2 regions of the Streptomyces sp. NPDC054783 genome follow, and region 1 is predicted to be linked to the other one. Evidence: riboswitches for the same ligand, from Rfam matches in the RefSeq annotation. Region 1 holds a riboswitch; the other holds the start of a gene.
What was found. Region 1 has a riboswitch for guanidine ahead of sugE (quaternary ammonium compound efflux SMR transporter SugE). Riboswitches for the same ligand answer to the same signal wherever they lie in the genome.
Positions count from the first base shown of each region.

Region 2: it holds a riboswitch for guanidine, as region 1 does, so the genes downstream of both, ACWGJ5_RS21710 (MBL fold metallo-hydrolase) here and sugE (quaternary ammonium compound efflux SMR transporter SugE) in region 1, are expected to answer to the same signal.

Region 1 is NZ_JBSHAY010000017.1:162,201-176,947, reverse strand. It holds gene ACWGJ5_RS27810 (transglycosylase domain-containing protein) at 1-2,875, shown strand, start outside; gene sugE (quaternary ammonium compound efflux SMR transporter SugE) at 2,901-3,221, opposite strand; guanidine-III (ykkC-III) riboswitch at 3,255-3,333, opposite strand; gene ACWGJ5_RS27800 (GroES family chaperonin) at 3,386-3,745, opposite strand; gene ACWGJ5_RS27795 (DUF3618 domain-containing protein) at 3,789-4,118, opposite strand; gene bcp (thioredoxin-dependent thiol peroxidase) at 4,212-4,679, shown strand; gene ACWGJ5_RS27785 (HNH endonuclease signature motif containing protein) at 4,819-5,475, shown strand; gene ACWGJ5_RS27780 (HNH endonuclease) at 5,472-6,182, shown strand; tRNA gene ACWGJ5_RS27775 (tRNA-Leu) at 6,147-6,229, shown strand; gene rdgB (RdgB/HAM1 family non-canonical purine NTP pyrophosphatase) at 6,269-6,871, opposite strand; gene ACWGJ5_RS27765 (SGNH/GDSL hydrolase family protein) at 6,917-8,251, opposite strand; gene ACWGJ5_RS27760 (DUF445 domain-containing protein) at 8,474-9,790, shown strand; gene ACWGJ5_RS27755 (MFS transporter) at 9,901-11,403, shown strand; gene ACWGJ5_RS27750 (hypothetical protein) at 11,417-11,896, opposite strand; gene ACWGJ5_RS27745 (GlxA family transcriptional regulator) at 12,049-13,002, shown strand; gene ACWGJ5_RS27740 (hypothetical protein) at 13,037-13,339, opposite strand; gene ACWGJ5_RS27735 (hypothetical protein) at 13,748-14,029, opposite strand; gene ACWGJ5_RS27730 (hypothetical protein) at 14,380-14,747, opposite strand, start outside.
Region 2 is NZ_JBSHAY010000012.1:13,488-28,234, forward strand. It holds gene ACWGJ5_RS21690 (GNAT family N-acetyltransferase) at 1-147, opposite strand, end outside; gene ACWGJ5_RS21695 (MFS transporter) at 144-1,376, opposite strand; gene ACWGJ5_RS21700 (phenylacetate--CoA ligase family protein) at 1,412-2,674, opposite strand; gene ACWGJ5_RS21705 (hypothetical protein) at 3,235-3,780, shown strand; guanidine-III (ykkC-III) riboswitch at 4,154-4,222, shown strand; gene ACWGJ5_RS21710 (MBL fold metallo-hydrolase) at 4,234-5,112, shown strand; gene ACWGJ5_RS21715 (hypothetical protein) at 5,093-5,332, opposite strand; gene ACWGJ5_RS21720 (PP2C family protein-serine/threonine phosphatase) at 5,682-6,572, opposite strand; gene ACWGJ5_RS21725 (hydantoinase B/oxoprolinase family protein) at 7,026-10,646, shown strand; gene ACWGJ5_RS21730 (MarR family winged helix-turn-helix transcriptional regulator) at 10,686-11,219, opposite strand; gene ACWGJ5_RS21735 (transglycosylase SLT domain-containing protein) at 11,690-12,214, opposite strand; gene ACWGJ5_RS21740 (hypothetical protein) at 12,885-13,493, shown strand; gene ACWGJ5_RS21745 (hypothetical protein) at 13,581-13,733, shown strand; gene ACWGJ5_RS21750 (MFS transporter) at 13,705-14,747, shown strand, end outside.

The sequences.
Region 1 (14,747 bases):
GAAGCCGCACGTCCCCGGAGCCCGCGCGCCCAAGGAGCCGCAGTCGGCGGAGAGCACTCAGGTCCTCCGGCGTATCACCCCGCCCCGGGGACCCCAGGCATCCTCCGAGGAACCCGGCAAGCCCGCCGAGCAGGCCCAGGCGCCCGAGACCACGCAGGTGCTCCGGCGGGTCAGCGCGCCCCGCGCCGGTGAGCCCGGCGGTCCCGCCGAGGCGGCCTCCCCGGCGACGAAGCCGGCCGCCACGGGCCGCACGTCCCACACGACCGGCTCCCGACCCGCCGGCCCCGGCCGACCCGCCCGGACAGCCGGTGCCGCCGCCGGTGCTGCCGCCGCCGGTGCCGCCGCTCACGCCTCCCCGGCAGGTGCCGCGGGCGCGGTGGGCGCGGTGGGCGCGGTGGGCGCCGCCACCCCCGGCCCCCGTACCGGCCCCGGGGCAAAGACCCCCCGGCAGACCCCCGGCGCAACCCCCGACCAGGCCACCACCGCCCTCGCCGCCTCCCCGGACGGCCAGGCCCCCGCAGGGACCGGCAAGGGCACGAAGCCGAAGCGGCCCAAGCGGACCGGATGGCGGCGGATCATCCCGACCTGGCGCATGGTGCTCGGCACCTTCGTCATCGGCGTCATGCTGCTCGTCGGCCTCTTCTTCCTCGGCTACTCGATGGTCAACATCCCGCCGGCCAACGCCCTCGCCACCAAGCAGGCCAACGTCTACCTCTACGCCGACGGCTCCCAGCTGGCCCGCGACGGCCAGATCAACCGGGAGAACGTCAGCCTCGCCCAGGTCTCCAAGGACGCCCAGCACGCCGTACTGGCCGCCGAGGACCGCGACTTCTACACCGAGTCGGCCATCGACCCCAAGGCGATGATCCGCGCCGCCTGGAACACGGCGACCGGCAAGGGCAAGCAGTCCGGCTCGACGATCACCCAGCAGTACGTGAAGAACTACTACCTGGGCCAGGAGCAGACGGTCACCCGCAAGGCCAAGGAGTTCTTCATCTCGATCAAGCTGGACCGCAACAAGTCCAAGGACGAGATCCTCGAGGGCTACCTCAACACCAGCTACTTCGGCCGCAACGCCTACGGCATCCAGTCCGCCGCCCAGGCCTACTACGGCGTGGACGCCCAGAACCTCGACCCGGCCCGCGCCGCCTACCTCGCCGCGCTCGTCAACGCGCCCAGCGAGTACGACGTCGTCGCCCACCCCGAGAACAAGGCGGCAGCCGTCGCCCGCTGGAACTACGTCCTGGACGGCATGGTCAAGAAGGGCTGGCTCAGCCAGTCCGAGCGCGCCGGGATGAAGTTCCCGATGCCGAAGGAGCAGACCGTCTCCACGGGCATGTCCGGCCAGCGCGGCTACCTCGTCGAGGCGGTCAAGCACTACCTGACCACCAACAACATCCTCACCGACGACCAGCTCGCGACCGGCGGCTACCGCATCACCACCACCATCCAGAAGAACAGGCAGAACGCCTTCGTCAAGGCGGTCAACGACCAGCTGATCGCCAAGCTGGACAAGAAGAACAACAAGGTGGACAGGTACGTCCGCGCGGGCGGCGCCTCCGTCGACCCGAAGACCGGCAAGGTCGTCGCCATGTACGGCGGCATCGACTACGTGAAGCAGTACACCAACGGCGCGACCCGCGGTGACTTCCAGGTCGGCTCCACCTTCAAGCCCTTCGTCTTCACCTCGGCGGTGCAGAACGCCTCGAGCACCCAGGACGGCCGCACCATCACCCCGAACACCATGTACGACGGCACCAACGAGCGGCTCGTCGAAGGCTGGAACGGCGCGCCCTACAGCCCGCAGAACGAGGACCAGAAGTCGTACGGCCAGATCACCGTCACCAAGGCGACCGACCTGTCCGTGAACGCCGTCTACGCGCAGATGGCCGCCGACGTCGGCCCGTCCAAGGTCAAGCAGACCGCGATCGACCTCGGTGTCCCCTCCGACACCCCGGACCTGTACCCGTCCCCGTCCATCGCCCTCGGCACCGCCACCGCCAGCGTGCTGGACATGGCGGAGTCCTACGCGACGCTCGCCAACCACGGCCAGCACGGCACGTACACCATGATCGAGAAGATCACCAAGGACGGCACGGACACGGTCAAGCTGCCCCAGCAGCCCGTCAAGCAGGCCGTCACCCGCGAGGCCGCCGACACCACCACCTCCGTCCTGCAGAGCGTGGTCGACAACGGCACCGCCACCGCCGCACAGGCCGCGGGCCGCCCGGCGGCCGGCAAGACCGGTACCGCCGAGAACGACACCGCCGCCTGGTTCGCCGGTTACACCCCGGACCTGGCCACGGTGGTCTCGGTCATGGGCCAGGACCCGGTGACGGCCAAGCACATGCCGCTGTACGGCGCCCTCGGCCAGCCCCGTATGAACGGCGGCGGCCCGCCCACCCAGATCTGGGCCCAGTACACGGCGGACGCGCTGAAGAACAAGCCGTCCTCCGACTTCGACCTCCAGCTGGAGCCGGGCGCCGACCAGCCGCAGCCGCCCAGCGCCACCGGCTCGGCCCCTCCGGGCACCACCGTCGGCCAGAACAACGGCGGCACCACCGGCACCCCCACCGGCGGCCCGACCACCAGCCCGACCACCGGCGGCACCACCGGCACCCCCACCACCGGCGGCCCGACCACCACCGGCGGCACCGGCACCACCGGCGGCGGCACCACGACCGGCGGTGGTACGACCACGACCGGCGGTGGTACGACCACGGGCGGCGGCACCGACGGCGGCGGCACGACCGGCGGTACGACCACCGGCGGCGGCACGAACGGCGGCGGCACGACCACCGGCGGCGGCACCGACGGCGGCGGCGGTACGACAGGCACGGCCGCCGGCGCCGGAGGCGGCGACCCAGCCATCTGACCCTCGGTGACGCCCCGTTGACGTGTCAGTGACCGCTGGTCGCCTTCAGCCCCACCACGGCGACCAGCAGCAGACACACGAAGAAGATCCGGGCGGCGGTGACCGGCTCACCCAGCACCACCATGCCGAGCACCGCCGCACCGGCCGCTCCGATGCCCACCCACACGCCGTACGCGGTACCGATGGGCAGGGACTTCGCGGCGTACGACAGCAGAACCATGCTCGCGACGATCCCCGCGCCGGTGAACACGCTGGGCACCAGCCGGGTGAAGCCCTCGCTGTACTTCATCCCGATCGACCAGCCCACCTCCAGCAGACCGGCGACGACAAGCAGAACCCAGGCCATGACAGGCACCTCCGGAAGGAATCTCTGAACGGGGGTGCGTCGTCTTTGCCTGAGGTCGGGGATCCCGGTACGGCGCGTCTCGTCGGGCTGACGCCTTCGAACATAGCAAAGGAACGACAAAGGGGCCGGTGACCACGGTCACCGGCCCCTCTACCGGAACGGACTCAGAGATACAGACCGGTGGAGTCCTCCGACCCCTCGAAACGGTCCGCGGCCACGGCGTGCAGATCCCGCTCGCGCATGAGCACGTACGCCACACCCCGCACCTCGACCTCGGCCCGGTCCTCCGGATCGAACAGAACCCGGTCACCCGGCTCCACGGTCCGTACGTTCTGCCCGACCGCGACAACCTCGGCCCAGGCCAGCCGCCGCCCGACCGCCGCGGTGGCGGGAATCAGAATGCCGCCCCCCGACCGCCGCTCGCCCTCACCGGTCTCCTGCTTGACCAGAACCCGGTCGTGCAGCATCCGGATGGGAAGCTTGTCGTGATGGGGGGTGCTGTGCTGGTTTCTGTTGGCGCTCACGCCTCGAACCTACCTGTCTTCGCCACGCCGGGCTGCGCCCGGGTCAGCCCTTGCGCCGCCTGCTGCCCACGGCAAGCAGCCCCACCACGCCGACGGCCAGCAGCGCGACGGGCACCACCCGCGCCAGCCGCACCCCGCCCTCTTCATCGACGAACTGCGCGCGCACCTCACTCACCACCCGGTTGACCTGCACGTACGCCCGCCCGACCGTGTGATCGATATTGGCGACGACCTTGGCCCTGGCGTCCCCGATGATCGTCTGCGGATGCACCCGCACCCCGATCTCGTCGAGCGTCTCGGCCAGCACTTCGCGGCGGCGCTTGATGTCCGCCTCGATCTGCGCCGGGGTTCTGGTGTCCGACGTGTCCGCCACCGTACGGCCTCCGAAGTCTCCTGATGCTGTCCCGGACAGTCTGTCAGCTTCTCCTCCCGGCGCACCGCAAGGCCCCCCGGTTACCCTGGCCCGATGAGCGAGCGACTCCAGCCGGGGGACGTGGCCCCCGCCTTCACCCTCCCCGATGCCGACGGCAACGAGGTCTCCCTGTCCTCCCACAAGGGCCGCAAGGTCATCGTCTACTTCTACCCGGCCGCCCTGACCCCCGGCTGCACCAAGCAGGCCTGCGACTTCACCGACAACCTGGACGTCCTGGCCTCCGCCGGCTACGACGTGCTCGGCATCAGCCCCGACGCCCCGGAGAAGCTGGCGAAGTTCCGCGAGAAGGAGTCCCTGAAGGTCAGGCTGCTGGCCGACCCGGAGAAGACGGTCACCGAGGCCTACGGCGCGTACGGCGAGAAGAAGAACTACGGCAAGACGTACATGGGCGTCATCCGCTCCACGATCGTCGTGGACGAGGAGGGCAAGGTCGAACGAGCCCTCTACAACGTCCGCGCCACGGGCCACGTGGCCAAGATCATCAAGGATCTGGGGATCTGAGGATCCCTTTCAGCTGCTGGCGGCCCGCACCGGAATGACCTGGTGCGGGCCGCTTCCTCTATTCCGTGCGTGACTGTCCGATAACCGGTTCGTTACTCCGTACGGGCAGCGAACGCACGCCCGGAACGGAGGGGGCTCGATGGGGGCCAGTGCATACACGAGGGAGCGGCTGGAGCAAGCGGCTCGCGGGGCGCGGACGTTGTCGGAGGCGCTGGAGAGGTTGGGGGTGGATCCGAGGAGTTCGACGCGGCGGTATGTCTGGGAGCGGATGAAGAAGCTCGGGGTGGATACGTCGCACTTCGAGCGGGAGGGGGTGAGGTGGACGCGGGAGGTGCTTGAGCGGGCGGTCGCGGCATCGACCAACATGTGCGAGGTGCTGCGCCATCTCGGCCTGGAGGTCGTCGGCGGCCACCACACGCACATCAGCCGCAGGATCAAGGCGTACGGGATCGACACCTCGCACTTCCAGGTGCCGACCCAGAGAGGGAAACCCTGGCGCGCCCGAACGCCGGAGGGCCTGCTCGTCGAGCAACCTGTCGGCCAGGCCCGGCGTGTCCCGAGCGACCGGCTCAAGTGGGCGATGACGTCCGTCGGCTTGCCGGAGCGCTGTGCCCGATGCGGTACAGAGCCGGTGTGCCGGGGCCGCCCGCTCCCTCTGGAGATCGATCACATCGACGGCAACTGGCGTGGCAACCGCATCGAGAACCTTCGGTTCCTCTGCCCCAACTGCCATTCGACCACGGACAATTACCGGGGGCGCGGCAAGGGCCGTGCCCAGGGTGGCGGCGCCGTATGAGCAGCGGCGCGCAGTACACGCGCGAGCGGTTGGCCGAGGCCGCCGAGCGGTGTGCGAGCCTCGACGAGGTCATCGCTTTCTTCGGCACCAGCCCCTACGGCAAGCTGCGCCGATACCTCGTGCGGCGGTTCGCGTACTTCGGTATCGACATCTCGCACTTCTCCGACTCCGGCAGGCCCGGCCGCCCCGCGCCCGAGGAACTGTGCGCAGCGGTCGCCGAGTCGGTCTCCATCGCAGAGACGTTGCGCCGTCTTGGGCGCCCGGATACCGGCACGCAGCGTGCGCTGCTGCGTGAGTGGGTCGCCGAGGGGGACGTCTCGACCGCGCACTTCCTGGGGCAGGCGCACCAACGAGGCAAGACCCAGACAGACCGCGCTAAGCGCCCCGAGCATGTCCTGGTCAAGCACGACGGTCGGCGTCGGACACGAACCCATCTGCTGCGCCGAGCGCTCCACGAGGTAGGTGTACCGGAGCAATGCGCCGAGTGCAGCGTTGGCCCCGAGTGGCTCGGGCGGCCCATGACACTGGAAGTCGATCACATCAGCGGCGACTGGAGCGACGACCGGCGCGAGAACTTGCGACTGCTCTGCCCCAATTGCCACGCAGTCACCAGTACATGGTGCAGAGGCGGGAGCCGAAGCCGTACGCATCCCGGTAGCATGGGCGGTCACGCGGCCGTTGCTGAATGGTATAAGCAGAGGTTTTAGGTGCCTCGGGGCATTTGCCCATGTGGGTTCGACTCCCATCGGCCGCACGCGCAGAGGGGCCGTCCTTGGACGGCCCCTCCCGTGTGTCAGCCCAACAACTCCCGAACCACCGGCACCAGCGCCCGGAACGCCTTCCCCCGGTGGCTGATCGCGTTCTTCTCCTCGGGGCTCAGCTCGGCGCAGGTCCGCGTCTCGCCCTCCGGCTGGAGGATCGGGTCGTAGCCGAAGCCGTTGGTGCCGACGGGCGCATGCCGGAGCACACCCCTCAGCCGGCCCTCGACCACCCGCTCGCGCCCGTCCGGCAGTGCCAGGGCCGCCGCGCACGCGAAGTGGGCCCCCCGGTGTTCGTCCGTGATGTCGGCGAGCTGGGCCAGGAGCAGGTCCAGGTTGGCCTTGTCGTCGCCGTGGCGGCCGGACCAGCGGGCGGAGAAGATGCCGGGGGCGCCGCCGAGGACGTCGACGCAGAGGCCGGAGTCGTCGGCGACCGCGGGCAGGCCGGTGGCCTGGGCGAGGGCGTGGGCCTTGAGCAGGGCGTTCTCGGCGAAGGTGACGCCTGTTTCCTTGACGTCGGGGACGTCGGGGCAGGCGTCGGCGCCCACCAGCTCGTGGGGGAGTCCGGCCTCGGCGAGGATGGCCCTCAGCTCGGTGATCTTTCCGGCGTTGCGGGTGGCGAGGATCAAGCGGGTCATGCCAGTCAGTATCCCGGTCATCCCGTCGGTGTTCCTCGCCCGTACCTACAGCTCCGTCTGCCCCGCGCCCCTGAGCGTGTTCAGGTCGAAGACGCCGGCCATCCTGGCGAAGCCCAGGTCGCTGGGGTGCAGGTGGTCGCCGGAGTCGTAGTCGGGGCGCAGGCGGCGGGGGTCGTACGGGTCGCGGAGGGCCTTGTCGAAGTCGATGACCGCGTCGTAGACCCCGCCTGCCCGGATTTCGGCGTTGACCTGCCGGCGTACCGCCTCGCGGGCCGGGGTCCAGCCGCGGTGGCCCCGGTAGGGCATGAGCGTGGCGCCGACGACTTTCAGGCCGCGGGAGTGGGCCTCGCGGACGAGGGTGCGCAGGCCGGTGATGATCTTGTTGGGGTCGGCGAGGCGGGGGTTGCGGAGGATGTCGTTGACGCCGAGGTCGATGACGACGGCCTTGACGTTCGGGTGCGTGAGGGCGTCGCGGCCGAAGCGGCCGAGGCCGCTCTGGTTCTCGGCGGGCCGGCCGAGTCCGTCGGCGAGGACCTGGTTGCCGCTGATGCCCTCGTTGACGACGCTGTAGCGGGGTACCTGCCGTCCGCCTTCGAGTGCGGTGCGCAGCCGGCCGGCGAGGATGTCGGGCCAGCGGTGGTTGGCGCCGACGGTGGAGGTGACGCCGTCGGTGATGGAGTCGCCGAAGACGACGACGGTGCCGTCGGTTTCGTTGCTGAGGACGTCGAGGGTCGTCAGGTACCGCCAGTGCGGGGTCTGTTGGGTGTAGGGAGTGCCGGTCGCGTCCTCGGTGGCGTCGCCGTCGGCGACGTAGGAGATCTGCCGGGCGTGCGGGTGGTAGGTGACCGGGCCGGAGGGGGTGGGGGAGTAGGTGGTGACGAGGACGTCGCTGTCGTGGGGGACGGTGAGGCGTACGGCGTCGCTGACGATCTGTTCGCCGGCGGGTATGACCACGCTGGTGGCGCCGTTGAAGGTGAGGCGGCGCATCGAGTCCGGGTCGGCCGCGGCGGTGCCGTCTCCGGCGGAGAGCGCGAGGGAGGCGTGGGTGATGGTCAGCGGCTCGTGGCCGTAGAGGTTGGAGAGCGTGATCCGGGCGCTGGTGCCGCCGGTGCTGGTGTGGACGATGTTGCGTACGGAGCGGCCCGCGAGGCCTCCGGTCTCGGTGCCGGGTTCGCCGCCCACCGGGGAGGCGGACCAGGCGCCGACCCAGGTGCCGGTGGAGGCGGGGGCGACGGAGGAGCCGTGGTGGGGGCGGTCGTCGGTGAGGGCGCCGCGCGGGGTGCCGCCGTCGGCCGCCACGGTGAGGTAGATGGCGGCGGACACGGCTGCGACCAGTGCGATGAGCGCGCTGAGTACGGCATAGCCATGACGCTTGGTCACGCTTGTGTTGTTCTCCTCGGGGATGGGAGCCCGAGGCTCCGATCTTGATGAGCCCATGATGCGGCATGGGGTGGGGAGAGCTGTCAGGGCCCTGCCCAAACCCCCTTTCTTACAGACGCCGGGAACTCTTGTTCCGTTCCGGGAGTCGGTCAGGAAGGGACAATTGTGTGCGGGATCACCGAACGGGATCACCGAGCGGGTGGAGCTGAACGGGTGGAGCCGATGGAACCGACCGAGACGGAAGCAGCGCCGGCGCGGGGTGTGTCGTACAAGACGATGACGGCCTTCACCCCGGCCGACGAGGAGCGCCGGCGCGGGGTGCGGCGCATGAAGGTCACGGCGACCTGCCTGCTGTTGTTCGTGGCGGTGGTCTACGTCCTGGCCAGGCTCGCCTCGCACGAGGGCGCCGGGCCGTGGGCGGGCTATGTGGCGGCGGCCGCCGAGGCCGGCATGGTGGGCGCGCTCGCCGACTGGTTCGCGGTGACCGCGCTCTTCCGGCATCCGCTGGGGCTGCCCATTCCGCACACGGCGATCATTCCGACGAAGAAGGATCAGCTGGGTGTTTCGCTGGGTGAGTTCGTCGGCGAGAACTTCCTGTCCGAGGACGTCGTACGGCAGCGGCTGCGCGCGGTGGGTATCGGCAGTCGGCTCGGGGCGTGGCTGGCGGAGCCGGAGCATGCGGACCGGGTGACGGCGGAGCTGGCGACGGCGCTGCGGGGTGCGCTGACCGTGTTGCGGGACTCCGATGTGCAGGCGGTCGTGGGTGAGGCGATCACCCGGCGGGCGAACGCGCAGGAGATCGCCCCGGGTATCGGCAAGATGCTGGAGAAGGTCGTGGCCGACGGCGGGCACCGGCGGGCGGTGGACCTGGTGGTGGCACGGGCGCACGACTGGCTGGTGCTGCACCGGGACGATGTGATGGTGGCGGTGGAGGGGGGCGCGCCGGGCTGGACGCCGCGGTTCGTGGACCGGAAGGTCGGCGAGCGGGTCTACAAGGAGCTGTTGCGGTTCGTCACCGAGACGCGGGACATGCCCTCCCATCCGGCGCGTGGCGCGCTGGACCGTTTCCTCACCGACTTCGCCTCCGATCTGCAGTCCGACACGGACACCCGGGCGCGGGTGGAGCGGCTCAAGGGGGAGGTGCTGGGCCGGGGCGAGGTGCAGGATCTGATCGCGTCGGCCTGGACGGCCGTACGGTCGATGGTGGTGGCGGCGGCGGAGGACGAGCGGAGCGAGCTGCGGATGCGGGTGCGGCGCGCGCTTTTGTCGCTGGGGACGCGGATGGCGACCGAGCCGAAGGTGCAGGGGAAGGTGGACAGCTGGGTGGAGGGTGCGGCGGTGCACGTGGTGACGACGTACCGCGCGGAGATCACCTCGCTGATCACGGACACGGTGGCGGGCTGGGACGCCGAGCACACCACCCGGAAGATCGAGGCGCACATCGGCCGCGACCTGCAGTTCATCCGGATCAACGGCACGGTGGTGGGCTCGCTGGCGGGACTGCTGATCTATACGGTGACGCGCACGCTCGGTGCCTGAGCCTGAGCCTGAGCCTGAGCCGGGCCGGTTCCGAGTGGTTGCGCCGGTCGGGGGCACCCGTGATGCCGTCCCCGCCCGTGCGGGGTACGTCCTTCGACGAGAGGGAGCCCATGAGCGCAGCAGCCGAGGCGCCGTCGCCGCAGACGGGCCGCACGATCATCACCGACGTCCCCGCCCGGCTGGACCGTCTGCCCTGGTCCCGCTGGCACTGGACGATCGTGATCGGCCTGGGGACGGTCTGGATCCTCGACGGTCTGGAGGTCACGGTCGTCGGCAACATCGCCGGCCGGCTGGCCGAGCCGGGCAGCGGGGTGTCGATCACCTCGGGCCAGATCACCGGCACCGCCGCCGCGCTGTATGTGGCCGGCGCCTGTTCGGGGGCCCTCTTCTGGGGCCGCCTGACCGACCGCTTCGGCCGCAAGAGGCTCTTCATGATCACCCTGGCGGTGTACCTGGCGGCGACGGCCCTCACCGCCGTCTCCTGGGAGGCCTGGTGGTTCTTCCTGTTCCGCTTTCTGACCGGTTTCGGCATCGGCGGTGAGTACGCGGCGATCAACTCGGCGATCGACGAGCTGATCCCGGCCGCCCACCGCGGCAGGGTGGACCTGATCATCAACGGCAGCTTCTGGCTGGGCGCGGTGGGCGGTTCGCTGCTCTCGATCGTGGCGCTCGACACGGACCTGCTGGCCAGGAACGTCGGCTGGCGCCTGACCTTCGCCCTCGGAGCCGTACTGGCCCTGGTCATCCTCCTGGTACGGCGGCACGTCCCGGAGAGCCCGCGCTGGCTGCTGATCCACGGCAGGGACCGGGAGGCGGAGGAGATCGTCCGTGGCATCGAGCGGCAGGTCGAGCAGGAGAAGGGCGAGCCGCTGCCCGAGCCGCGGGGCGCGGCGTTGGAGATCCACCAGCGCAGGAGCGTGACCTTCCTGGAGATCGCCCGCACGGTCTTCGGTCACTACCGCAGGCGGGCCGTCCTCGGCTTCTCCCTCTTCATCGGCCAGGCGTTCCTGTACAACGCGATCACCTTCGGCTTCGGCGCGATCCTGACCAGGTTCTTCGACGTGCCCTCCGGCCACACCGGCTACTACTTCGCGGTGATCGCGGTCGGCAACTTCTTCGGCCCGCTGCTGCTGGGCAGGCTGTTCGACACGGTGGGCCGGCGGGTGATGATCTCCTCGACGTACCTGCTGTCGGGCCTGCTCCTGTTCGGCACGGCGTGGCTGTTCGACCAGGGCTCGCTGAGCGCGGGCACGCTGACGGCCTGCTGGTGCGCGGTCCTGTTCTTCGCCTCGGCGGGCGCCTCCAGCGCGTACCTGACGGTGTCCGAGGTCTTCCCGATGGAGACGCGGGCGATGTCCATCGCGTTCTTCTACGCCCTCGGCACGGCGGCCGGCGGCATCAGCGGCCCCCTGCTGTTCGCCGACCTCACCGGCACGGGCAAGGTCGGCGACACGGTGCTGGCCTTCTCGATCGGCGCGGCGCTGATGTGCGCGGCGGGCCTGGTCGCCGCCGTCCTGGCCGTACGGGCGGAGCGCCGCTCCCTGGAGGACATCGCCCGCCCGCTGACGGCGGTGGCGAGCCGGGTCGCGCCGAGTACGCCGAGTGCGCCGTAAGGGCGTGGGGTCGTCAGGCCCCCGTCGTGGAGCCGGGCCGCACGATCATCAGTACGGTCACGGTGGCCCACAGCAGGTTGAACACCCCGGTGTACATGGCGAGTTGCGCGGGATTGGTGCCCCTGCCCTCCACCACCGCGCCCTGAGCGGGAAGCACCAGCGCGGCCAGGACGACGGCGGCGAGCGCGGTCAGCACGATCGACGTGATCAGCCAGCCGCTCCCGAGCACGCCCATCTCGCTCGCGGTGGCGAACCCGAAGACCGGCACGACGACGCCGACGAGGGCGTAGACCCGGCAGATGCCGTGCAGCAGGCGCAGCGTGCCGGTGACATCAGGAGTGCTGCCGGCTCCGGGAGCGCCGGTGGCATCGGGAGTGCCGGGCACGGCGAGGGCCCGGCGCGCGGCGGGCGGGAACATGCTGGCGGCGACGGTCACGGGGCCTACGGCGACGATGGCGGCGAGGACGTGGACGGCGAGGAGGAACTTGGTCACGCGGTGACGGTAGGCGGCGTCCGGATCCTGCAGAAGCGGCGGAAGTGCCATGGACCAACGGATTCCCGCCACGCGGACAGCACGGAGCAACCGCTGTTAAGACGCTGACGGGCGCCGCTGGCGGCAATCCGGCGTAGGCGTACGATCCCGCCATGCACACCGTGGCCGTACTGGCGCTGGACGGAGTCATCCCCTTCGACCTCTCCGCCCCCATCGACACCTTCGGCTGGGCGCGGCTGCCCGACGGCCGGGTGCCGTACCGGGTGCGGGTGTGCTCGGTGCGGGGGGAGGTGAGCGCGGGGGCCTTCACGGTGCGGGCGCCGTACGGCCTTCAGGCGCTGGCGGAGGCGGACACGATCATCCTGCCGGGCGTGGCGGAACCCCCGGAGGAGCTGCCGCCGGGCGTGACCGAGGCGCTGCGCGCGGCGGCCGCGAACGGCACCCGGATCGCCTCGATCTGCGTGGGCGCGTTCCTCTTCGCGGCGACGGGCCTGCTGGACGGCCTGCGCGCGACCACGCACTGGTGCGCGGCGGGGGACCTGGCGGCGCGGCACCCGGGGGTGACGGTCGACCCGAACGTCCTGTACGTCGACAACGGCCAGTTCCTGACGTCGGCGGGCGCGGCGGCGGCGCTGGACATGTGCCTGCACATGATCCGCAAGGACTTCGGCTCGGCGATCGCCGCGCACGCGGCGCGGATGTCGGTGATGCCGCTGGAACGGGAGGGCGGCCAGGCCCAGTTCATCGTCCACGACCTGCCCCCGGCGCCGTCGGGGGCCACCTTGGAGCCGCTGCTGCACTGGCTGGAGGACCACTGCGACCGCGACATGACGGTGGACGAGATCGCGGCCCGGGCGGGCATGAGCACCCGCACCCTCAACCGCCGCTTCCGCGAGCAGACCGGCACGACGCCGTTGCAGTGGCTGCACCGGGCGCGGGTACGGCGGGCACAGCATCTGCTGGAGACGACGCCGTACCCGGTGGAGCGGATCGCCACGCAGACGGGCTTCGGGTCGCCGACGGCCTTCCGGGAGCGGTTCCGGAGGGTGGTGGGGACGAGCCCGCAGGCGTACCGGAGGGCGTTCAGGGCGGGGGAGCGGGCGTAGCCGTAGGCGGGGCCGGGACCGTACCCATGTCTCTCTAGGCCTTGCGGTCGGCGACGGCCCAGGAGGCGAGGGCGACGGCACCGGCGACACCAAGGACGGACGGCCAGGCGCCGACCTTCTTCGCGAGCGGGTGCGACCCGGCGAACGCGGCGACGTAGGCGGCGCTCAGCGCACCGGCGGCCTTCCCGCCGGCCTGCTTTCGCCACTGCTGAGCGGCGGTGACCCCGGCGACGGCCAGCACGGCTCCACCGAGCTGCCGCTTCTTGGTCCATCGGGCCACGCCATACCCACCGACAAGTCCGGTAGCGGCCACGACTGCACTGGGAACCCTCGCCACAACTGCCTCCTCTTTCTCCGCTTTTTCTGCTCTTTTGCGTGATGCCTGGGCCTGAGGCTAACGCGCAGCCGAACGCGCTCTCCCAACCTGAGTCGGATCTTGTCAAGTCTCCGGCGGAAGGTGCACGACTGAAGCCCCCCACGGAACTCGCCGTCGTCGTGGGGGGCTTGGTCGGGTGCTCTGCTTTTCACGGGGATGCGGGTGTCTGCGGCACCCGCGGGTCAGCGCGGCTCACCATGAACTGCAGAGCGCCGTGACGAACACGGTCGGGGCGTGGCGACCTCGCACGCATCCACACGTTGCGAGGTCGCCACGCATCTCCCGTGCCGTCGGCGGGCGAGCCGGCCGGCCCACCGGAAGCTGGCCGGCCGCCGCTTACCGCCGTCAGGGGGGTACCGAACCGCCCTCTTAGAAGGCGCTGTTGCTGCAGCCCATCGTCGACCCGATGTGGGTGTCCTGCGCGCCCGGGTCGCCCTCACCGTTGAGCGCGTTGCCCAGCACGCCGTTGAGGATCCCGACCTCACCGAGGACGTCGAGGTTGAGGTCGTGCGACTTGCAGTTGGAGCTCTGCAGGACGCTGCTGCCCCCGCCGCCACCGCCCTCGCCGCCGGCGTAGGCGGTGCCAGAGGCCAGAAGCCCGACGCTCCCGAGAGCGGCGACCAGGACGGCAGCCTTGTGAAGCTTGTGCATTTCATCTCCATCGCGTGTGGTGGATACGATCTGTGGCAGATCGACTTCCGTCAGTGACGGAGATTAGTGTGCAAATCCTCCAAAGCGGACAGCGACGCGCCGGTTGATGAGCGCGTAGCGTAACCGACTCAGCACGGACCGGCATCCCGGGGTCCCGACCGGACCCCCGCTTCCCCAAGCCGCGCCCTTGAGCTGACCACCCGTCACGTCCCCTGCCACCAGGTGCGACGCACACCGAGCCGCCCACCCCGGGCACCCAACGCGCCCAACCTGACGCCTCACCCACCCGGGGCTCCGCTTTCCCGCGGCCCTACGGCAGCGTGCCGCGAGCGACACGTTCGACACGGTGATCACCCAACGGGGCAGGTCAGCTCGGGCTTGGACCGGTTCGGAGAACAGGCCACCACGGCAAGCGACAGGTACGAGGGACGCTCGAGGTAGAACCCGAGCGATATGTCACCGCCCGAACTCAGCTTCCCAAAGGCAGAATTGATCAGCTCAGCGAGATCGAGGAGGTCGCGCTCGCGGTCAGAGGCGAACCGGCCCGCATACGCGGCCACGCGCGCCCCCATCCAGGCGGCGGCGTCCTTCGCCTCACCCCACGTGCCACGAACCAGGGAACGCGGTTTGACGAGCCAGTACGCCGTCTCCAACGGAGGAAGATCCACGGTCGGGAACTCCGCCGCAACCTCCCGATAGCGCTGGATCAGCTCGGGCT
Region 2 (14,747 bases), on a different contig from region 1:
GTGCGCGGTGCCGTCGGTGATCAGCCGGTGCATGACCACCGGATCGCTGCCGAGCGGCACCGGATATCCGTGCCCGTACACCTCGAAGTACAACTGCCTCAGTTCGGCGATGTCGTGGACGGACGCGGGGTGCAGGCCGGCGTTCACGTCGCTGCTCCCGTCGACGGCTGTCCGACGGGGGCCCGCCGGGCCTCGGCCCGGCCGCCCAGCCACCACAGCGCCAGCGCCACCGGTACGAGACCCGCGCCCTGGACCAGGCAGAGCGTGCGGGCCGCCAGATGGTCGCCCAGCGCGCCGAAGACGAGCGAGGACACGGGGAAGGTGGCACCCAGCAGCGCCTGCATGACCGCGAAGAACCCGGGCTTGTCGTCGGCAGGCACCAGTCGCTGGAAGAGCGCCACGAACCGCACGCCGATCACACCGACGCACCAGCCGACGACGGCCATCGAGACGACCGCCGCCGCGTGCCCTGCGAGCAGCCCCGGAAGGCCGAGGGCGGTGGCCATCACCGCGAGGCACACGCTGCCGACGGCGACAGGGCGGCCGGGCAGCCGCCCGCCGCTGAAGGATCCGATCAGGGTGCCCGCGCCGAGGGCGGCCTCGAGCGAGGCCACGGTCGAGCCGGTGGCGTGCAGTACCTCCCGGGTGTACAGGGGCATCACGACGTAGACGGCGGTGGTGAAGACGTTGGCGGCGGCGAAACAGACCAGCACCCGCCGGATGAAGGGCAGATCGGCCAGGACCGGGCGCAACGCCCGTCGCCTCGGAGGCGGCCCGTCCGCGCCTCCGTGCCCGGCCCCGGTCCGCGGGAAGCGGCTGGCGCCGACCAGCAGGGCGGCGAGCAGGTACGCGGCAGCGCACGCGGCGATGACGGCGGCCACTGAGCCCGCGTCGACGACGAGCGGGCCGAGCAGTCCCCCGCACAGCCCGGCGACGGACTGCGTCGACAGTTCGAAACCGGTGGCCGACTCGATGTCCGCATCCTCGACGAGTTCCGGCACCGAAGTGGTCAGGCACGGATCGAACACCGCCTGGCAGGCGGCCAGCGCGAGCCCGACCGCGTAGGCGCCGGCCACGGGCAGCATGCCGGCGTACGCCAGAACGGCCGCCGTACCCGCCGACGCGCCCGCCACGGCCGCCGCGCCGGACAGCACCGTCCGGTGTGCGCATCGTGCGACGATGCCCGCCACCACCGGAGCCAGCGCGACCGCGGGCAGTGTGCTCACCATGAGGAACAAGCCCGAGGCCAGGCCGCGGTGCCCGCCGCCCGCGCGGCCGACCAGCCACCAGACCGCACCGACCTGGAACATTCTGCTCGCAGCCTGGGTGAGGAGCTGACCGGCCCAGATCCTGCCGAAGGACGGATTGCGCAGCACGAGGGGCAGACGACGCCCACGTGCAGGTGCCGCGGTCACGAGTGCGGCCGTTCGTCGACGACACGGATGAGCTTGCCCGAGCGGGAGTTGACCGCGAGGTCCCGGTGCCGCACCCACTCGATGCTCAGCGGGTTCACGTGCCCGGCGGTGGTCGCGGTTGCGTAGAAGGGACGTTGAGCGAGGAGCGCGGCTACGACGGACTCGCGCAGCCCGGCATGTTCCTTGCCAGGGTCGGCGATCGCGAGCCGCAGCACCAGCCCGTCGCGGCCGTCCCGTCGGCGCACGACCAGCTGCAGGCCAGTCACCTCGCCCGCCGCGTCGGCTCCTTTGACGACGTCATGGACGTCCTCGGTGTACAACGAGACGGGACCGACCCGCACGCCCTCCTCGGCGCGGCCGAGGATGCGGAAGACACCGGAGTCCCGGTCGACCCACTCGGCCCGGTCGCCCGCCGGATAGCGGAGCACCGGCATGAGTCGCCTGCGCAGGTCGGTGACGACGAGCCGCCCCGGCACGCCGTTCGCCTCGACGGGGCGGTCGGTGCCGTCGCAGAGGATCTCGACCACCGTGTACGGGGTGAACGCTCGGTGGACGCGTGGGTCGTCGCCGGGCACGGCCTCGCCGAGGAGACCGGCGTCCACGCTCGCATATCCGAGGGAGCGTGGCCGGGCGTTCGGGAACGCGGCACGGAGCAGCGGGAGTTGGTCGCCGAAGAGGCACTCCCCGCCGAAGAACAGCAGCTCCACGTCCGGAAGTGTCCGGCCGGCGCTGGTGAGGCGCTCCGCGAGCGAACACAGTGTGGTCGGTGTACCGGCGACCACCTGGACCCGGAACTCCTCCAGCGTCGCCGCGGTCGACTCCCAGGGCGCCGCGCCGCCGATGGGCAGGCGGACGTTGGCCACGGGTGAGCGGTGCAGCGAGTCGAGGACGAAGCTGAAGCTGGCGTACAGGTCACCCGCGTAGAAGAGATCCGCCACCCGGTGCCCGGGCCGCAGCCCCGCACGGACCAGCCCGGAACCGAACGCGGTCGTGAACTCCCGCCACTCCGTGCGGGTGTAGTAGGAGAACTTCGGCGACCCGGTGGTCCCGCCGCTGCGGAAGACGATCGCTTCGTCCAGCGGAGCGGTGAGCAGCCGGTTGCCACGGGGCGAGTTGGCGCGCCAGAAGTCGGCCTGGGGCACCACCGGAAGATCTGTGGGACGGGTGACGTGCTCGGGAAGCCCGGCGTAGAGCTCACGATAGAAATGCGAGTTGGTGCGAGCGAAACGTACGAGTTCCGCGAATGGTTGAACTGGCATCAATTCCTGCTCGAAGGCGTGGACCGCCGCCGGCACGGAAAATGGCCGGCGAGGCGCGACGGAGCCGGTCCACCATGGCGGGCGCGGACCGTGTCGCTGAAGGCGTGAAAAGCGGCGCACCCATCACGAGTGGGGCGCCCGGTGCACCAGGATATCTCACTATGCGGGACGAATTTGCGCCAACTGGCCTCGCGTGCGGGGGCTTTGATTCCTCACGGACGTATTCCACGGCCGTTCGGTTCCTGCAGACGCGGAGACGGTGATCACAATCAACCGGCCACGTATAACCGCTCGTTGAACGGAGCTGAAGGAAGCCTTATGGAAAGGGGCCGGCGAAGGCGCTCCGAGCTATGGCTGGAACCCAACCGTGTCGATTAGGGAGCGTTAGTCGATCAGGGAGCGCTTTTCGGCTGTGCCGCGGTAACGGCTTCGTCAGCCAGGAGCGCGGTGACGCCGACCACCGCCACAGACTCACCGGTACTCGAACCATGCGATGCCGGAAACATCCGCAGCGCAAAACCAAGCCGGCCGGGAGGGACGGTTGTGGGATGCTCGCGTGCATGATCCCTGGTCCGAACAACGGCTGGTCCTTCGCGACCGCACGGGAGGCCGCCCGCTTCGGCGCGGGCGAGGTCACCGGAGTTCCCGGCGTCGAGCACGCGACGGCCGACAGCGGAACACTCTGTGGCATCCCAGAGCACCAGGTCACCCGCTATCGGCACCTCTTCGACCTGACGGACCCGCAGGCGTGCCCGAAGTGCCGCCTGGAAGCTGAAGCTGCTCCGACACAGCCATGCGCTCAGGAGCGACTTCACGACACGCTCCAGGCCGCCGCCCCGGCAGAGGCCCGCGACGACCTCCTCACCGCGCTTCGGAGAGGTGCGCCGGTGCGCCTGTGGCTCCACGGTCCAGCCGCGACACTGGCCCGGCACTACGCAAAGCTCGACACGCTGACCGAAGGCGCGGAACCCGCGGCTGAGGCATTCGACGCCGCCACGACGATAGGCCTGGCCCGCGTCGAAGACGGAACCTGGCGCTTCCTCGTCGTCCTGCCCGAAGACGGCAGCCGCCCGCTCGTCGCACGTGGCCCGCACCACCCTCGCTGACGACGTTCATAGGCAGAACGAGACCACCGTCCCCCTTGGGACATGCGACCTCGCGGAAATTGCCCGGCACGGAAGCAGCCACCCCCGGTGACGCATGAGCGTGCGCGTTGCTGAGACCCGCCGCCGTCCCCCGCACCGATCGCCGGTACGGTCCGCGGCGCCGACCGGACGCGCACCGCCACCCCGTGCCCCAGTACGCAGCGGCCGGCAGGACTCGGCCCTCCAGCGACAAACCCCATGGCCCGACCCACGCGCACCACGTCCGCATCCTCGCGCCGCAACGCGACACACGCGGGACGAGCGCGACGCAAGCGATGCCGCCGCACGGGCGCAGGGCGACAGAGCAGTGGATCAGTGTCGTGCTACGGTGACCGCGGAGGCGTCATGGATGCCTGCCCCGGACGAGATGTGCGCCGTACCCGGCCTGCCAAGACGACGCACTCGGGAGACGTCATGGACGCAGGCACACCCTTCATCGATTTCGGCACTCCAGCTCCCCAGCCCCGGGAGTTGGACGTCCGGTGGATTCACGGCTCACCGTCGTCCAAGCACAACACCGACCCGGACATCCAGGTCTACGCGTACGACGAGCACACGATCATTCTGCGGCAGAACATGGCGATCAACTACGAGGCGCCGTTCCTCTTTCTGCTGTTCGGAAACGCCCAGGCGGTGCTGATCGACACCGGAGCCACCCCGGCCCCCGAATTCTTTCCCCTGCGCCGGGTGGTGGACGAGCTCGTCGACGGCTGGCTGGCCCGCCACCTCCGGCAGGAATATCACCTGCTGGTGCTGCACACTCACGCACACGGCGACCACATCGCGGGCGACGGCCAGTTCTCCGACCGCCCCGACACCACGGTGGTCGACGCAGAAATCACCGAGGCCTGGAAGTATTTCGGTTTCGACGAGGACCCCACCGCCGTGGCACAGATTGATTTGGGGGGCCGAGTGCTCGAGTGCCTGGCCTCCCCCGGGCACCACGAGGCAGCGGTCACGTTCTACGACTCCTGGACCGGGATCCTGCTCACCGGCGACACGGTCTACCCCGGCCGACTTTACGTTCAGGACTGGTCCGCCTTCGCACGGACGATCGACCGCCTGATCGAGTTCTCCGCACGCAGACCGGTCACCCACGTTCTGGGCTGTCATATCGAGATGACCACCGACCCGGGCGAGGACTACCCGGTGCGCACCACCTACCAGCCCCAAGAACCCCCGCTGCAGATGACCACCGCCCACCTGCACGAGATCCGGGCCGCGCTCAACGAGATCGGCGACCAGCCCCGTCGACTCGCCTTCCCCCACTTTGTCATCTGCCCGAACGGCTGAGCTCCGCGATCTCGCCCGCCACGGTGGAGTACCTGGCGGGGCTGCTCGCCGTATGGCCCACCGAGTCGTCCAGCCCTTCTTCCACGCACTGCATGATCGTGCCGTCGATGAGCCTGTGGACATCCGAGGTCTTTGGTCCGCGGACCGGCAGCCGCTGGGCGCCCTTGGTCCACCGCTCGATGGTCTTTCCAAGCTCCGAGGCGATCGGAATCTCTTTCACGTGCTTCTACTCGTACGGACATGACGGCGCCGTTCCCCAGGGTCCGGGCGGCGGCTCCCGCGCAACTGCCGGCGGGCACCGGACCGACGGCGTCATGTGACCTGCGCAGATCGCCGACGCCGGATTCACTGCGTGATCGCCGGCGACGGGCGCCCGGCCAATACGACCGGTCGACCGGTCTTCGGGGGCTCACCCCTCCGGACGGCAGGACCGGGCCCCGAAGAGCGTGCCAGAACAGCCGGATTTGGGCATGCCCATGCCGGGCAGGCAGGGCGTCCGTGCCCGCTGAAGCGACGCTGCGGGACCGCAGGAAACGGAACAACCGTAGGAAACGGAACACTCGGGTCGTTCAGGCGGGCCCTCCTGGTGAGCTGTCACGGATGCGCACCGCGAGTGCTGCAACGTCGTCGTTGAGCCCACCGCCGCTGTGCCGGAGGAGATCCCGGTGAAGCGTGTCGAGCAGGACCCTCGGCGCAGCCGCGGTCTGGCGACTCATCCAGTCCTGCAGGGCGAAGAACTCACCTTCGCCGTTGCGGCTCTCGATGACGCCGTCGGTGTAGAAGAGCAGCTGGTCACCGGGCGTACACACGATCGTGTCGGTGGTGTAGTCGGCGCCGATGAGTGAGGCGAGGTTGAGCATCGGCGAGGTGATGGTGGGGTCCAGGACGTGGAGCTTGCCCTGATGCAGGAGCAGTGGCGGAGGATGCCCGCAGTTGAGGAGCCTGATGCGGTCGCCCTGGTGCGGGAACTCGGCGAGCACCACCGTGGTGAACTGCTCCAGCAGGTCCCCGGTGGGAAACGTACAGCTGTGCCGGGTGCTGCTGACGTCCAGGCGGCGGACGATGCCCTCCAGGGTCCGTTCGTCGTACGCGGCCTCCCGGAAGCAGCTGACCACTGCCGCAGCCGCTCCCACTGCGGGCAGGCCCTTGCCCCGCACATCGCCGATGATCAGTCGTACCCCGAATGGCGTGGCGACGGCTTCGTAGAAGTCCCCACCGATGCGAGCCTGCGCGGCGGCTGCGACGTACATCGACTCGATCTCGATGCGACCGACCCGGCCGGGCAGGGGACGCAAGAGCACTTTCTGTGCCGCGTCGGCGACGAGGCGGAGCTGGACGAACGCCTGTTCCCGGTGGATGCGGACACGGCACGTATACGCGGCCGCCACGGTGACCGCGGCAATGGCACCCACGGTGAACCACGTGCCCAGGTCAGGGTAGACAAGGCTCAGCCCAATCATGATCGCAACGCAGACCAGCCCCAGCAGAACAGTGGGCAGCACAGGCCACACCGACGCCGCGAGGGCAGGTACGGCAGTCAGGAGACGACTGAAAGCGATCTTTCTCGGGGTGGAAAACGCCAGGCTCGCGACAACCACAGTCAAGATCACTGGTGAGAGCCCGGCGAGACTCCACCGCCTATGGAGCAGACCACGAAAGCACATCCACCCGGTCCACGGCACGAAAGACAGCATAACGACATATGCCAGACATAGTGACTCAGGACGCGGGTGTGGCCCCCATCGGGCGACGGCGGAGCCTTGGTACCCACATCCACGGCACCACCAGAAGGGACCGAGCCTGCCGAGCTGAAGAACGCGCTTCATTCCCTGTGCGGATGAGGCGCGACAACGGCCTCGTAGGAAACCTTCCACCTACCCGCCGGTCACCGGTCGAGGGCGCACAATGGGTACATGGCTGGTCGCTGGCAGTTCTGGATCGACCGTGGTGGCACCTTCACCGATGTCGTGGCCGTGACGCCGGATTCCGAGGTGGTCAGCCGCAAGCTCCTGTCGGAGCAGCCGGAGGCGTACCAGGACGCGGCGGTCGCCGGCATCCGTCAGATGCTGGGTCTGGAGGCGGACGAGCCGATTCCCGGCGACCGGATCGAGGTGGTGAAGATGGGCACCACCGTCGCCACCAACGCGCTGCTGACACACACCGGCGAACCGACGGTCCTGGTCGTCACCCGGGGCTTCAGGGACGCCCTGCGTATCGCCTACCAGAACCGCCCCCGCATCTTCGACCGGCGCATCCTGCTCCCGGAGGCGCTGTACGACCGGGTGATCGAGGTGGAGGAGCGGGTGGGTGCGGATGGTGAACTCGTCCGTCCGCTCGGTCTGGACGCCGTGCGCGAGGCGCTGGCCGCGGCATACGCGGACGGATTCCGCAGCGCCGCGGTCGTCTTCCTGCACGGCTACCGCCATTCCGCGCACGAGGCCGCCGTCGCCGACGCGGCCCGCGCCGTCGGCTATCGGCAGGTCAGCTGTTCGCACGAGGTCAGCCCGCTGATCAAGCTGGTACCGCGAGGCGACACGACCGTGGTCGACGCCTACCTCTCCCCCATCCTGCGGCGTTATGTGGACCAGGTGGCCGCTGAGCTGAACGGTGTACGGCTGATGTTCATGCAGTCCGGGGGCGGCCTGCGCGAGGCGGGCCGCTTCAGGGGCAAGGACGCCGTGCTGTCCGGCCCGGCGGGTGGGGTAGTGGGCATGGCGCGCGCCGCCACCGGCGCCGGCCACGTCAGGGCGATCGGCTTCGACATGGGCGGCACCTCGACCGACGTGTCCCACTACGCGGGCGAGATCGAACGGGTCCTGGGCACTCAGGTGGCGGGAGTGCGGATGCGGGCGCCGATGACCGACATCCACACCGTGGCCGCGGGCGGTGGCTCGATCCTGCACTTCGACGGGATGCGCTACCGCGTCGGCCCGGACTCGGCCGGCGCCGACCCCGGCCCGGTCTGCTACCGGCGCGGCGGTCCGCTGACCGTCACCGACGCCAACGTCATGCTCGGCCGCATCCAATCCGTCTTCTTCCCCCGAGTCTTCGGCAAGGACGGCGACCAGCCGCTGGACGAGGCCGCGGTCCGGGCCCGCTTCACCGAGCTGGCCGAGCAGACCGCCGCCGCCACCGGGCGGCGCCGCAGCCCGGAGGCGGTTGCGGCGGGATTCCTCGACATCGCCGTGCTCAACATCGCGAACGCGGTGAAGAGGATCTCCGTCCAGCGCGGCCGCGACATCACCCGCTACGCGCTGGTCGCCTTCGGTGGCGCGGGCGGCCAACACGCCTGCGCGGTCGCCGACCGGCTCGGCATCGACACCGTCCTGATCCCCCCGCTCGCCGGGGTGCTGTCCGCGTACGGCATCGGGGTGGCGGACGCGGTCGCGCTGCGCGAACGCTCCGTCGAAGCCACCCTCGACCGGCCGGAGACGGCAGCCCGCGTCGAGGCCGTGCGCATGGAGCTGGACGAGCAGGCACGTACCCAGCTGCGCGAGGACGGCGTTCCGGACGCCACCGTCCGCACGGCTGCCCGTGCCCTGCTGCGCTACGAGGGCACCGACTTCTCGCTGCCCGTGCCGCTGGGCCCGGCGGACAACATGCGAGCCCACTTCGAACACGATCACCAAGACCGCTACGGCTTCACCATGAGCAAGCCGCTGGTCGTCGAGGCCGTCGAGGTCGAGGCCACCGGTTCCTCCGGCCCGCGCACCGCCGCACCGGCCGTCCCGTCGCCGCGGACCAGCGCACTGCGACCGGCCGACACCGTGCGGATGTTCACCGAGGACCACTGGCAGCCCACCCGGCTGTACCGACGTAGGGACCTGCGCCCCGGTGACAGTGCCGAGGGCCCGGCGATCATCGCCGAAGCGGATGCGACCACGGTCGTCGACCCCGGCTGGCGGGCCGCGGCCGACGAGCACGGCGACCTCGTCCTCACCCGCTCCCGTCCCCGCCCGTCCCGTACGGCGGTCGGCACCACCGTCGACCCGGTGATGCTGGAGGTCTTCAACAACCTGTTCATGTCCATCGCCGAGCAGATGGGTGTACGGCTGGAGAGCACCGCCCACTCGGTCAACATCAAGGAACGCCTCGACTTCTCCTGCGCACTCTTCGCCCCCGACGGCAGCCTCATCGCCAACGCGCCCCACATCCCCGTACATCTGGGCTCCATGGGCGAGTCCATCAAGGAGGTTCTGCGCCGCAACCAGGGCTCGGTCCGGCCCGGCGACGTCTACGCCATCAACGACCCATATCACGGCGGCACCCACCTGCCCGACATCACCGTCGTCACCCCGGTCTTCGACGAGGCGGGCGAGCGGCTGCTCTTCCTGGTCGCCTCGCGCGGCCACCACGCCGAGATCGGCGGCATCAGCCCCGGATCCATGCCCGCGTTCAGCACCGTCATCGACGAGGAGGGCGTGCTCTTCGACAACTGGCTGCTGGTGCGTGACGGGCACTTCCGCGAGGACGAGACCCGCCACCTGCTCACCAGCGCCCGCCACCCCTCACGAGACCCGGACACCAACCTCGCCGACCTGCGGGCGCAGATCGCCGCCAACGAGAAGGGCATCCACGAACTGCGCCGCGTCATCGACCAGTTCGGGCTCGATGTCGTCCACGCCTACATGCGCCACGTCCAGGACAACGCCGAGGAATGCGTACGCCGCATCATCGCGACCCTCGACGACGGCGAGCACCGCTACGAGACCGACAACGGCGCCGTCATCCAGGTAGCCCTGCGCATCGACCACGAACGGCGCAGCGCCGTACTGGACTTCACCGGCACCTCGCCCCAGCAGCCCGGGAACCTGAACGCACCCACCTCCGTCGTCATGGCAGCCGTGCTGTACGTCTTCCGCACCCTCGTCGCCGATGACATCCCGCTCAACAGCGGCTGCCTGAAGCCCCTCGACGTGCGCATCCCCGCCGGCTCCATGCTCTCCCCCGCCCACCCGGCCGCCACCGTCGCCGGAAACGTCGAGACCTCCCAGGCCGTCACCGGCGCCCTGTACGCCGTCCTGGGAGCCCAGGCCGAGGGCTCCGGCACGATGAACAACGTCTCCTTCGGCAACGATCGCTTCCAGTACTACGAGACCGTCGCCTCCGGGGCCGGCGCGGGCGAGGGCTTCGACGGAGCTGATGCCGTGCAGACCCACATGACCAACTCCCGCCTGACCGACCCGGAGATCCTGGAGTGGCGCTACCCGGTGCGTGTGGAGGAGTTCCGCATCCGCGAGGGCAGCGGCGGCGACGGCCACTGGCACGGCGGGTGCGGAGTGGAGCGTCGGATCCGATTCGCCGAGCCGATGACGGTCGCGGTCGTCTCCGGTCACCGCCGTATCCCGCCCTACGGCATGGCCGGCGGCGAATCCGGCGCCCTCGGCGAGAACCTGATCGAACGCGCCGACGGCAGCACCCATCGGCTGCGCGGCTGCGACACGGCGGACGTCACGAGGGGCGACCTCCTGGTGATCCGCACCCCCGGCGGGGGCGGATACGGACCCGCCGACGGCATCCCGCCCGCTCACTGACGAAGGACCTTGCCCTCACCGCTCAGACGCTCGACCTAGTCACACGCCGATGTGCGTGCTGGTTCCGGTCAATCCCCCGGGGGACGGTTCACCGAGGCGCTCGGCCAGCTGGAACAGAGCGGGCAATGCGTTCCCGACAGCCACCCGGGCGCTTTCGTCGAGCGCGGCGAGGGCCGCGTCGATGCGGCGTTCATGGGCCGCGGTCCAGGCGGCGAGCCTCTCGTGTCCCGCATGGGTGAGGGTCACGACGGAGACACGGTGGTCGGCGGGGTCCACGTCACGTGTGACCAACCCTGCGGCGATCATCCGGCCGATCAGCCCGCTGACCGTACTCTGCGCCAGACACAGACGGGCGCCCATGTCGCCGACCCGGACCGGCGAGTGCTCGCTGAGCACCTGCAGCAACTCGACCTGCGCCATGGGCAGGGTCTCCCACGGATAGTCGGTGCGGATCGAGGAGCGCAGCGCACGCCGCAGCCGGGTCACCGCCTCGGTGAGCAGCCGGGCCTCCGGCTCTCCTGCTACCGGACCGGGAGACAACGAGCCAACCTCGATATCAGGCTGGACGGCCATAGGACAAGGGTAGTCCGGGGCGCACCCGGAAACGGTCCAGCGGCACGCCGCATCGGCCCCGCTCAGAAGGCTGGGCAACCGGCGTGATGATCCCTTGATCAGAGGGTTGTGAGGCGCTGTCTCGCCGGATCGGGGCTTGATGTCCTCGCACGCCGAGTATCGCAGGCGCATGCGGGCTGGGCAGAGGCCGCGTGGACGGGACCCCGGTTCGAGACGTTTCTGCCGGGTGTGGTGCGGCGGGTCCTGGCGGAAGATGTGCCGCAGCCGTAGTGGCTGTCGCGGCGCGTGCTGACCGTGGTGTCGGCCGATGCCGACCTCGCTGCGGGTGTCGCAGCGGTCTGGATCGTGTGGCGTCCGAAGTCACCTCGGGCCCGTAAGCCCGGTCATCGTGGCTGTGGGACGCGACGGCGCCGAGCCACGGAGGGAGCTGGCGCAATGTCAGGCTCATCCACCGGTGTGCAGGGCCGGAATCAGTAGGCGGAGTTGACGTTGTCGATGGAGCCGTAGCGGTGGGCGGCGTAGTTGGCGGCCGCGGTGATGTTGGCGACCGGGTCGGTGACGCTCTTGGCCGTGCCGGCGACGTGGTAGGCGTTGAAGGTCGGGTCGATGACCTGGAGGAGGCCCTTGGAGGGGGTGCCCTTCTGGGCGTTGCCGTCCCAGTTGTTCTGGGCGCCGGGGTTGCCGCCGGACTCGCGCATGATGTTGCGCTTGAGGCCCTCGTAGCTGCCGGGGATGCCCTTGGCCTTCATGATCTGCAGGGACTGCTTGATCCAGCCGTCGAGGCTGTTGGCGGAGCCGCTCGTGGACTGGGCGGTGGTGCCGCTGCCGGTCGAGGAGGCCGTGACCACCGAGGAGGCGGGCACCTGCGTCGCTTCGGCGGCCTGTGCGTTCGCGGGCATCAGGGTGAGGGCGGCGGCCGCGGCGCCCGTGGTGGTGATGCCGGTGAGGGCGAGGGTGCGCAGACGGGCGATGCGGGTGCGGGTGGTCATGGTCATACGGAAGGAACTCTCCACGGAAGGACGTCATCGGCGCCGGCCGCTGTCGGTCGCGGTGGCGTGGGGCGGGGGCCCCGTGCTGCGTCGGGAGTGGGCAGGTCCGGCGGAATCCCGCTCGGTCCGCCCGGTGGCTCCCGGCGACGACAGCAATGTTTAGCGACGGGTCTGGCGAGGCGCAATGATGTGACGTACTACCCGACTACGGAGGAATGTCCGAAATAGCACGCTATGGCGACTTCTGTGCAGCTCAGTCGGGTGGTGGGTCTACGGCCTTGGCTAGGACGTGATCTGCGTCCTATGGGTGGCGTCACACCCGCGACCCCGCCGACGGGGCTCTGCGGCAACGGCCAGGGCGCCGGTGTCTCTCCTCCGGCCGGCGCTTCCAGTACGCCGAACGTCTCGTCGTTCTCGGGTGCACCGCCGTCGGCTCTGGCGTCCTCGGCCTCCTCGGTGATCGCCTCGGCCGGGCCTCCGCGGCGGCGTCCTTGCCTCGGCTCGCGCCTCTGAGCACGCGTCGGCGGCGCCGTCGCGGTTCCGCTGGTTCCCCCCCGCCGGCGCGCATGATCTGTGTGGGTCCGGTGTGGTCCGTCGGGGCGGTGCGTCGGCGCCCGGCGGCCGATGGCATCATGACCGGCCGGATCGGCATCGGCCAGGCGGGAGACGTGAGACGGTGAGGGCGCGACGGGGGTACCGGGTGAAGGCCGGCAGCGCACCCAAGACGGTGCCGGGCCGCATCGCGACGGCGCTGTTCATGCTGTTCATCGGGGTGCTGTTCAGCGGCCTCGGGATCGGCGGGGGTGCGGGTCTCGCCGACGGCCTGAAGTACTCCACACGCATGTCCGGCACTCCCGGGCTGCTGAAGATAGAGACCTGCCAGACCACGGGCACCGGCAAACAGCGCCATACCGACTGCTACGGCCTCTTCCGCTCCGACGATCACCATGTGGTGGACCGGTTCGCCTCCATCGGTGACTCCTACGAGGTCGGGACGGTCATGCCGGTCCAGCACGACGCGGAGGGCCACTGCTATCTGGTCGGGGTGGCCCCGACGGCCGGCCGGCTGGCCGGGATCTGCGCCTGCGTGGTGGCACTCGTCGCCGGCCTGACCGCCCTGTGCGGCGCTTTCTCCACGGTGATGCCGCGGCTGGGCGGCCGGATCGGCGCGGCGTTGTGGTCACCGGGGGCCGGCCGGATGCTGGGTCGGCTGCTCAAGGCGTGCGGCCTCGGTTTCGCCCTCTTCGGCGTGACGGGCGTGATCGGATGGCTGGCCATGCCCTGACGACGCGTTCCGGTGACGGGGGTCCCATGTGGCAAGGCCTGCCCGGGCCGGGATCTACACTCAGTTGGTAGCCGCAAGCAACGGAACATGGGCGACGGCAGTCCCGCCCGTCCGCTGAAGCATCGCGACGGCGACCTGGTCGACCGCATGACACAGGCCTCGGAGCCGGGCTGGGCCCGGCCGGCGAGGCGAGGCAAGGAGATCCGCACGCATGACCACGTCCGCATCCCCGGCCCGTGAGGGAACCGGAGCGATATCCGCGTCCGCGCCGGCCGGCAGGCTGACGCACCGCCAGATCATGACGATCCTCAGCGGCCTGATGCTGGGGATGTTCCTGGCGGCGCTCGACCAGACCATCGTCAGTACCTCGATCCGTACGATCGCCGACGATCTGCACGGACTGAGTGCCCAGGCGTGGGTCACCACCGCGTATCTGATCACCTCCACCATCAGCACGCCGCTGTACGGCAAGCTGTCCGACCTCTACGGCCGCAAGCCCTTCTTCCTGGCGGCCATCGTGATCTTCATCGCGGGCTCGGCGGCCTGCTCGTTCGCCACCTCGATGACGGAGCTGTCCGCCTTCCGGGCCTTCCAGGGCATCGGCGCGGGCGGTCTGATGTCTCTGGCGCTGGCGATCATCGGTGACATCGTGCCGCCCCGGGAGCGGGCCCGGTACCAGGGCTACATGCTCGCCATGTTCGGCTCCTCCAGCGTGCTCGGCCCGCTGATCGGCGGTTTCCTCGCGGGCCGCAGCAGCATCCTGGCGATCGCCGGCTGGCGCTGGGTGTTCCTGGTCAACGTGCCGGTCGGCATCATCGCGCTGTTCGTCGTCGCCAAGGTGCTGAACCTTCCGCACACCCGGCGCGAGCACCGCATCGACTGGTGGGGCGCGCTCACCATCGCGATCGGCGTGGTGCCACTGCTGCTCGTGGCCGAGCAGGGCCAGAGCTGGGGCTGGACCTCCACGAAGGCGTACGTCTGCTACGCGGTCGGCGCGGTCGGCCTGGTCGTCTGGGTCCTGGTCGAGAAGGCCATGGGCGAGGAGGCCCTGATCCCGATGCGGCTGTTCCGCAGCGCGGTGTTCAGCAAGATGAGCCTGCTGTCCGTGCTCGTCGGCATGGGCATGTTCGGCGGGATGATGATGGTCCCGCTGTACCTGCAGATCGTGAAGGGTGTCAGCCCCACCAAGTCCGGTCTGCTGATGCTGCCGCTGATGGTCGGCATGATCGCCGGCACCATCGTGGTCGGACGCAT